Regions from separate parts of the Massilia sp. P2_C2 genome, predicted to be linked through region 1. Evidence: predicted binding sites of a transcription regulator. Region 1 holds the regulator's gene; the other holds the start of a gene.
The links. The regulator HrcA, encoded in region 1, represses chaperone genes, less so after heat shock. The targets are predictions, from matches to a motif close to TTAGCACTCNNNNNNNNNGAGTGCTAA.
Positions count from the first base shown of each region.

Region 1 (4,095 bases):
CTCGGCGTGCGTCACGACGATGTGCAGCACCTCATCCTCCTTCAGGCGGATGCTGCTCATGCCATCTTCATCGCGCAGATAGCTCAGGCAATCGACCCAGGAATCCATGGTGTGCGGATACGAATCGGGAAAGCCGAACGCACGCTGGCTCTCGACATGAAAGCTTTCGGCGTCCGTGATCGCGGCGCCGTTCAGTTCGACGGTAGCCATGGGAGTCTCCTAAAAATACCCGCTTCACGGCCAGTATGCCAGCAGATCGCCGGCAAAGCCGTCCAGTTCGGCGGGTGTGCGGAATCAGCCCTTGAGGCCCAGGCTTGTGAGCCCCAATACGTCCTGCATGTCGTACAGGCCGGTCGGCTTGTCGGCCAGGAAACGCGCGGCGCGCAGCGAACCCTGGGCGTAGCTGACGCGGCTGCTCGACTTGTGGCTGATCTCGATGCGCTCGCCGATGCCGGCGAACAGCACGGTGTGGTCGCCCACGATGTCGCCGCCGCGCACGGTGGCGAAGCCGATCGTCGAGGGGTCGCGCTCGCCCGTCACGCCTTCGCGGCCGTAGACGGCGCAGTCCTTCAGGTCGCGGCCGAGGGCGTCGGCGATCACCTCACCCATCTTCAGCGCCGTGCCGGACGGGGCGTCGACCTTGTGGCGGTGGTGGGCTTCGATGATCTCGATGTCATAGCCCTCAGAGAAATTCTTGGCCGCCATTTCCAGCAGCTTCATCGTGACGTTCACGCCGATGCTCATGTTCGGGGCGAACACGATGGCGGTCTTGTCGGCGGCGGCGCGGATGGCGGCCTTGCCGGCGTCATCGAAACCGGTGGTGCCGATGATCATCTTGATGCCGTGGGCCGCGCAGTATTCCAGATGGTTCAGCGTGCCTTCCGGACGCGTGAAGTCGATCAGGTAATCGGCGTCCGCCAGGCCCTTGTCGAGGTCGGACTGGATCACGACGCCGGTCAGCTGGCCGGAAAACGCGCCGGCATCGGAACCGATGAACGGATTGCCTTCGCGGTCGAGGGCGCCGGCGAGCCGGGCGTCCGGTGCGGCGGCGATGGCTTCGATCAGCATGCGGCCCATGCGGCCGCTGGCGCCGGCAACGGCGATTTTCAGTTGAGTCATTGTTGTCCTCCGCCCTTGGCGGCTTCGTCACGTTTGCGTTTCAGTTCGTCCAGCGATTCCTCTTCGGACTTCGTTTCGTATTTCGAGATACCGATCAGGCGATTGATGTACTCGCGTTCCGTCGGCAGGTTGCCACCGTCGAAGTGGTCGACCTTATCATCCTTGAAATACACCGTGACGCGGCTGGTGGTCAGTTCGCCGTTGCCGCGCGCGAGGTAGAACGGATAGTCCCAGCGGTCGGCGTGGAAGGCATCCATCAGCAGCGGGGTGCCGAGGATAAATTTAACCTGGTCGCGGGTCTGGCCGACCTTCAGCTGGTTCAACATTTCCTGCGAGACGAAGTTGCCCTGCTGGATGTCCGGACGGTAGGGCGAGAAGATCCAGAGGAATTTCTGCAGCTTGGTGACGGTCGTGGTCTGCGCGCCGGAATTCGCGATTGCCGCGGACTTGCTGGCATCGGCGGCGACCGCGGCCGGGGCGGTGCTCACCGGTTCCGCCGGCTTGGTCTGGTTGCGCCAGGACGCACAGCCGGAGACCGCCAGCGTCATGCAGGCGAGCCCGGCCACGAGCGCTGCCCGCGCGTGGGAACGATGTAAAACGGCTTTAATGCGCATATCTGACCTTAAAAATCAATCGCCGGAAGTCCGTCAACCGTCGCGAGCGGCAGCGGTTACGGCCGAGAAGCGCAGCTGTACAAGACGTACAGCGAGCATCGCAGGCTGGAACCGCAACGCGCAGCAGGTTGGCGGGCTTACGAGTGAGCGGGAGCTTGTAAAACGCTATATCATAAAGCACTCCGCCCATATCCGAGTAACAAAACATGAGTAACAATCCTACCGACCTGAAGGCCAGCGGCCTGAAAGCGACCTTGCCGCGCCTGAAAATCCTGGAAATTTTCCAGAACAGCGCGGTGCGGCACCTGACGGCGGAAGACGTGTACAAGACCCTGCTGAACGAGAACATGGACGTGGGTCTGGCTACCGTCTACCGGGTGCTGACCCAGTTCGAGCAGGCTGGCCTGTTGAACCGCAATCATTTTGAAACCGGCAAGGCAATCTACGAGCTGAACGCCGGCTCGCACCACGACCACCTCGTCTGTCTTGACTGCGGCCACGTGGAAGAGTTCTACGACGACGAGATCGAAAGCCGCCAGCAGAAGATCGCCAGCGAACGCGGCTTCAAGATCGCCGAGCACGCCCTCGCCATCTACGGTCATTGCCAGAAGACGGATTGCCCGCACCGGCATTGATCCGCATCCGCTATCGTCAGGGTTGGCTCAGTGCGCTCGACAGCAGCTTGGCCGTGATGTCGACGATCGGGATCACCCGCTCGTAGGCCATGCGCGTGGGGCCGATGACGCCGAGGGTACCGACGATCTTGCCGTTCACTTCGTACGGCGCGGTGACGACGCTCATCTCGTCCATCGGCACGAGCTTCGATTCGCCGCCGATGAAGATCTGCACGCCGCCGGCCCGGCTCGACACGTCCAGCAGCTGCATCAGGCCCGTCTTCTGCTCGAACATCTCGAACAGCTGGCGCAGCGAACTCATGTTGGAAGACAGGTCGGCCACGGACAGCAGGTTGCGCTCGCCGGCAATGACCATGTCGTCCGTCTCGGCCAGCGCCTCGCTGCCGGCCTCGACCGCCGCCTGCATCAGGCGGCCCATGTCGTCGCGCAGCTGGCGCAGTTCTCCCGTCAGGCGCGTGCGCACCTCGTCGAACGACAGGCCGGCGAAATGCTGGTTCAGGTAATTCGCCGACTGGATCAGCTGCGTCGGCGAATAATCGACGTCGGTCAGCAGCAGCCGGTTCTGCACGTCGCCGCGCGGATCGACGATCACGAGCAGGATGCGCTTTTCCGACAGGCGCAGGAATTCGATCTGCTGGAACGCCGATTCACGCCGCGGGCTCTGGACGACGCCGGCAAACTGCGACAGCGACGACAGCACCTGGGCCGCGTTGGCGATCACTTTCTGCGGCTGGTGCGCGGGCAGGCGCATGCCGGCCTCGACGGCGTTCTCGTCGATCTGCTGCACGGTCAGCAAGGTGTCGACGAACAGGCGGTAGCCGCGCGGCGTGGGAATCCGGCCGGCCGACGTGTGCGGGCTGGCGACATAGCCCATTTCCTCGAGATCGGCCATGATGTTGCGGATCGTGGCCGGCGAGAGGTCGAGGCCGGAGATCTTCGACAGCGCGCGCGAACCGACCGGCTGGCCGTCGGCGATGTAGCGCTCGACCAAGGCCTTCAGCAGGGTTTGTGCACGATTATCGAGTTGCATGGCTAAAAACGGGTTTCATTTCTGTCATTATGCACGTTCGATCGCCGCTTGTGCGTCATGCCCGCATCTCGTCGTGCTCGCGCTTGAGCCAGTCGAGCAGTTCGTCGAAGTCGCGTACGATCGCATCCGGCACCACCTCGTGCTCCAGGTGCTTCGTGGAACCCGTGCGGTTCATCCACACGGCGCGCAGGCCCGCGCGCTGGGCGCCCCGCACGTCGAGCAGCACGTCGTCGCCGACATAGACCGCATCCTCGGGCGCCACGCCCAGTTCTCTGCAGGCGGCCAGGAAGATCGCCGCCTCGGGCTTGGCCACGCCGAACTGGGGCGCAGCCACCGACACCTTGAAATGGTGCGCCAGGCCGATCGTGCGCAGGTCGGCATTGCCGTTCGAAATCGAACCGACCAGCACCCGGTTCTTCAGGCGCAGCAGGCCCGGCAGCACATCGTCGTACGGGACCACGGCGTTACGCGCGGCAAAGAACTGCGCCATCGCATGCTCGACCTTGGCGGCATTCTCGCCCGCTTCCTGGAACGCGGCCAGCAGGCCGGCCTGGCGCAGCTTGCCCAGGTCGAGGTGAAATTCGGGCTTGCGCGCCAGCAGTTCCAGGCGCGCCTGGCGCAGGGTGTCGATGGTGAAGCGCTCGGCCACGCGCGGCGCGTGCTCGCGCAACCACGCGAACAGCGACTCTTCGGCCTG
Region 1 is NZ_JBFUDR010000408.1:220-4,314, forward strand. Features, by position in the region: gene AC1DYX_RS28180 (barstar family protein) at 1-210, opposite strand, end outside; gene dapB (4-hydroxy-tetrahydrodipicolinate reductase) at 295-1,119, opposite strand; gene AC1DYX_RS28190 (outer membrane protein assembly factor BamE) at 1,116-1,733, opposite strand; gene fur (ferric iron uptake transcriptional regulator) at 1,940-2,368, shown strand; gene hrcA (heat-inducible transcriptional repressor HrcA) at 2,385-3,398, opposite strand; gene AC1DYX_RS28205 (HAD family hydrolase) at 3,454-4,095, opposite strand, start outside.

Region 2 (5,645 bases), on a different contig from region 1:
TCCTGGACAGCGCCGCGCGCGTGATCCGTCTCGAACATGGCCAGGTGGTGGGAGGTGCCGCATGAACATCTGGTTCCGCCAGCACCGCTTTGCGCTCGGCGCAGCGTTGTCCCACGTGCGCAAGGCGCCCGGCAGCTTCCTGTTCAACGTGCTCGTCGTCGCCGTCGCGCTGGCCCTGCCCTTCGCCGGCGTCACCCTGCTCGACAACGTCCGGCCCCTGTCGGAAGAATTGTCCGTCGATCCGGAAATCAGCCTGTTCCTCAAGACCGACACGCCGCGCGAGCAGGCACAGGCGCTGGCCCCGCAACTGCAGCGCATCCTGCACGGGAGCCATGCGAAAGTCAGCTTCGTGCCGCGCGAGCAGGCGCTGGCCAGCCTGAAGGAAAAGAGCGGCCTCTCCGACGTGATCGCCACGTTGGGCGATAACCCGTTGCCGGACAGCTATGTGATGAAGCTGGAAGGCTTCGCCAGCGGCGCCGAGGCCGCCCGCGTGGACGGCATCGCCGAACAGATGCGCGCGCTGCCTGGTGTCGACACCGTGCAGGTCGATTCGGCCTGGGTCAAGCGCCTGGCCGCCCTGCTGGGCGTGCTGCGCCTCGCACTGTTGCTGCTCGCACTGACGCTGGGCGTCGTCGTGATCGCCGTCGTGTTCAATACCATTCGCCTGCAAGTGCTGACGCAGCGGGAGGAAATCGCCGTGTCGAAACTGCTGGGCGCGACGGACAACTTCATCCACCGCCCGTTCTACTACACGGGTGCCCTGCTGGGCCTGTGTGCCGGCGCCGTGGCGCTGGGGGCGGTGGCGCTGGCGCTGCGTCCGCTGAACACGGCCATCGCCGAGTTCGCCCGGCTGTATGCGTCGGAATTCCAGTTGGCCGCCCTGCCACCGCTCGGCATGGCCGCGTTGCTGGCGATCAGCGCCGGGCTCGGACTCGTTGGCGCCATGTTGTCGGTGCAGAGGCATCTGGCGCGGCTCAACTAAGTTTTTATTCTGCTCAACGTCGCGCGAACCCGTCCGCTGCTGGCCAGTCAAATCCAGCAGCGGACGCGAGGCATGCGCCTACACGGCAACGTGCGCTAACCAACAGAAGCCGCAGCACGCGTCGCCTAATCTGTCATCCATGAAATTCAATCGATACGAGCGACACATTTGACCCAAATCAACTGAGCCACTCGCGTCTGCTCTAGAGTGGAATCGCCCTGATTTCGGTTCCCATAGGCAATTCTTTAATGAAGCTTAAACCCGTCCAAGGGGATATGGTGGCGCCTAGCACTCACCTCAAGAGAGTGCTAATATTACGCCAGACTATCGCGGGAAATGGTTTTGATAGCACCGTCAGCATCCCGACACAAGCCAGCCAGCTGCGCCTTCGGGGCTCTGGAGATGGCGAGACGATGCAGCAGCTTAAATCAGAGGGAGTGACTATGTCCGCACAATCCGCATTGGTTCCGGCCGGCAGTCGTGCTCTGGGACTGGGTTTCAGTGGCAATCTTGGCAATATCGATGCCTATATCTCGGCAGTGAATCGCCTGCCGATGCTGTCCCACGAAGAAGAGGTTTCGCTGGCTACGCAGTTGCGGGATAAGAACGACCTGGACGCCGCACAAAAACTCGTGATGTCGCACTTGCGCCTGGTCGTGTCGATCGCGCGCGGTTACCTGGGCTATGGCCTGCCCCACGCCGACCTGATCCAGGAAGGCAATATCGGCCTGATGAAGGCAGTCAAGCGCTTCGACCCGAACCAGGGCGTGCGCCTGGTGTCCTACGCCATGCACTGGATCAAGGCCGAGATGCACGAATACATCCTGAAGAACTGGCGTCTGGTCAAGGTCGCAACGACCAAGGCGCAGCGCAAGCTGTTCTTCAACCTGCGCAGCAATAAGCAGGGTCTTGACGCCATGTCGCCGCAGCAAGTCGACGATCTCGCCAAGTTGCTGGACGTCAAGCGCGAGGAAGTGATCGAGATGGAAACGCGCCTGTCCGGCCGCGACATCGCACTGGAAGCACCGACCGACGACGAAGACGACAAGTTCTCGCCGATCGCCTACCTGTCTTCGGACCAGCAGGAGCCGACGAAGGTCCTGGAAGGCGAAGAAAAGGTTCGCCTGCAATCGGAAGGCCTGGAAACGGCCTTGTCGAAACTGGACCCGCGTTCGCGCCGCATCGTGGAAGCACGCTGGCTGGCCAACRACGACGGTTCGGGTGCCACGCTGCACACGCTGGCCGAAGAGTTCGGCGTATCGGCCGAGCGCATCCGCCAGATCGAATCGGCCGCACTGAAGAAGATGAAGACCGCGCTGTCGGCTTACGTGTAAGCCCTCTTCTCGGCCAACGACAAAGGCACCTGCGGGTGCCTTTTGTTTTGCCCGCAAAATTCGGGGTCAGAGCACAAATTTCCGAAAATTCGGGGTCAGAGCCCTTTTTGCCGCCCTGTCATCATCCACCATCACCGGCAAATCGACGCGAACAGCTATTTTTCTCGCACATCAGAAAACGTGCTCTGACCCCGAATCTCGGGAAAAAAATGCTCTGACCCCGAATTTACTGACCCCGAATTTAGGCAAGCTTTGTCTTGAAGAACGCCATCGTCCGTCCCCACGCCAGCTTCGCCGCAGCCTCGTCGTAGCGCGGCGTCGTGTCGTTGTTGAAGCCATGCTCGACGCCCGGGTAGACGAAGTGCTGGTAGTCGACGTGGTTCGCCTTCAACGCGGCCTCGTAGGCTGGCCAGCCGGCCAGGATGCGTTCGTCCTTGCCGGCATCGTGGATCAGCAACGGCGCACGGATGCGCGCGGCGTCCGCGGCCGGCGGCTGCATGCCGTAGAACGGCACGGCGGCCGCCAGGTCCGGCAACTGCGTCGCGAGATAATTGGCGATGCCCCCGCCGTAGCAGAAGCCCACCACGCCGACCTTGCCCGTGCCCTGCGGCAGCGTCGCCAGCGCATGGGCGGCCGCGATGAAGTCGGCACGGGTCCTGGTTTGATCCAGCCTGGGGAACAGGTCCCGCGCCTTGTCCTCGTCGCCCGGGTAGCCGCCCAGCGGGTACAGCGCGTCCGGGGCGAAGGCGACATAACCGTCGAGCGCGATACGGCGCGCGATGTCCTCGATGTGCGGGTTCAGGCCGCGGTTTTCGTGCACGACGAGGATCGTCGGCAACTTACCCTTCGCATGCGCCGGCTCGGCCAGGTAGCCGTGGACCTTGCCGTAGCCCTGCGGCGACGGGAAGTCGACATAGGCCGTCTTCAGGCGCGCGTCCGCGAACGCGACCAGGGGCGCGGCGAACGATGGCGATAATTGCGCCAGCAACGTGGCGGCCGTTGTGCCGCCGGCGGCATAACGGCCCGCACGCGCAAGGAAATCGCGGCGCGATACGCGTCCGTGCACATAGCCATCGAACAATTTCAATACCTCGGGGTCGAAATCCGCTGCGGTCAAACGCGTCATCTGTACTCTCCGGTCCGGTTGAGATGAGCGCCAGCATACGCCGGTTTTTCAGATCCGGATCACGATCCGCCTGCGGTACAACTGCCAGAGCCCTGCGCCGAGCACACCCAGCAGCAAGGCCGAATACGCGGCCGATGCCACCCGGGCCTCCGGGATCAGGCGGGCCAGCATGTCCGCCAGCAGGTCGTGCCCGCTGCCAACGCTTCCCAAAGACAGTTGCATGGCGGTATCGATCAGCGTGATGCCGACGAAGGCCAGCGTCGCATTCGTGCCGAACGCAAGCACCGGCCGTGTCCACGCCGGCGCCTCCGTACCGGGCGGTACGAGGCGGATCAGGATCAGCAGTGCCAGCAGCGAGAATCCGCCGGACGCGAGCGCAAAGCTCGGCGTCCACAGCTTCTTGACCATGGGTACGAGTGGATCGAGCAGGAACCCGGTCAGCAAACAGGCCACCCCGGCGATGGCAAGGGCCGTCAGTGTGGCCGGCTTGTGCGAGCGCATCAGCAGCACGGACGCCGTCACGCCGAGCAGCATGTTGACGAGTGCGCCCAGCGTCGACACGAGGCCTTCCGGATCGTAGGTGACGACGTCGCCCGTTCGCCCCCACGGCCACAAATGGGCGACACCGAACAAGGCGCGGTCGACGACGGCCGGCAGCGCATGCGCCGAATCGAAGCAGGCACGGCCGCAGCCGGGTGCGTCCCATGCGAGCAGCAGCGCAGCGTAACCGGCCAGCAGGACGAGCAGCGCCGTGACCAGCGCCGCGACCGACGGGCCGTCGCGGCGCGCCACCAGCACACAGCCGGTGCCGGCGATGGCGTAGCACAGGCCGATGCGCTGCAGGATGCCCGGCAAGCGCACGTGAGCAACGTCGAAACCGGGCAGCAGGTTCAACAGGACGCCGAGTGCGACGAGCACGGCGGCACGACGCCACACGTGCCGGACGAGGGCCGCCCTGTCCTGTGCTTCCCGCCGTCGCATTGCGTACGGCAGGGCGGCGCCGGCACAGAACAGGAAAGCCGGGAAGATCATGTCGGCGATGGCGAACCCGCGCCAGTCGGCGTGTGTCAGGAACGTGAAACGGTGGTCCCAGCCGCCCGCATACGCGACCATGACCATGCCCATCACAGCGAGGCCGCGGAACAGGTCGACGGCCAGCACGCGCGGCGCCTGCGCGGCCGGTGTCCGCCGCGTATCCGTCCCGCGTTCCCGCGCCATTCTTACCACGTCACCCATCCTCTCCCCCTCGTTGCCCGGTTATGAAAACGATTTCAAATATCGGCTGCGCCGCCCGTGCCGTCAAGTCACGATGCATGGCCTGCATCATTGCCGCAAAGGCAATAGAATAAAAGGCCATCGCACCCACCAGGAGACCCCATGCAACTCATCGGCATGCTCGATTCGCCCTTCGTCCGCCGCGTCGCCATCACGCTGGACCTGCTCGACATCCCGTTCGAACACAAGGCGTTGTCGGTGTTCCGCAACTTCAATGCCTTTGCCGCCATCAATCCGGTGGTCAAGGCGCCGACGCTCGTACTGAACGACGGGACGGTGCTGATCGATTCCACGCTGATCATCGAGTATGCCGAGGCGCTGGCCGGCCGCTCCCTGCTGCCGGGCGCCCCTGCCCCGCGCGCGCAAGCCCTGCGCGCCATCGGCCCGGCGCTGGCCGCCTGCGAAAAGACGGCGCAGGTCGTCTACGAATACCAGTTGCGCCCGCCCGAGAAACAGCACCAGCCCTGGCTCGACCGTGTGCAGGAACAATTGCTGGCCGCCTGCCGCCAGCTGGACGGGGAAGCGGACGCGCTCGACATCGTCGACCTCGGCCAGGCCGCCATCACGGCTGCGGTGACATGGTCGTTCATCCAGCTGATGGTGCCGCAGATCGTCTCGCCCGCCGACTTTCCCCGCCTCGCGGCCTGGGCGACGCGGGCGGAAGCATTGCCCGTGTTCCGCCGCTACCCGATCGTCTGACCGGCCGCGACCGGCATCCCACGGCCGGGCCAAATCGCGCCGGCCCGGGCTGGCGAGTTTGCTATTATTGGCTTTATGCAAACAAAGGACGCCCCATGACGCTGCCGCGACCGCTTGCCGCCCTGGTTGCCCTGGCGCTCGCGCTGCTGCTGGCCGGCTGCACCACACCGCCGCCGCCCGACGCCGTCTATCCGCTCCGGCCCGAACAGAGCGTCGTGCTGGCGCGCGG
Region 2 is NZ_JBFUDR010000021.1:462-6,106, reverse strand. Features, by position in the region: gene AC1DYX_RS04330 (cell division ATP-binding protein FtsE) at 1-65, shown strand, start outside; gene ftsX (permease-like cell division protein FtsX) at 62-982, shown strand; gene rpoH (RNA polymerase sigma factor RpoH) at 1,426-2,316, shown strand; gene AC1DYX_RS04315 (dienelactone hydrolase family protein) at 2,558-3,442, opposite strand; gene AC1DYX_RS04310 (acyltransferase family protein) at 3,491-4,660, opposite strand; gene AC1DYX_RS04305 (glutathione S-transferase) at 4,820-5,416, shown strand; gene AC1DYX_RS04300 (hypothetical protein) at 5,512-5,645, shown strand, end outside.
Region 2: the regulator HrcA is predicted to act here: its motif matches at 1,268-1,294, upstream of rpoH (RNA polymerase sigma factor RpoH).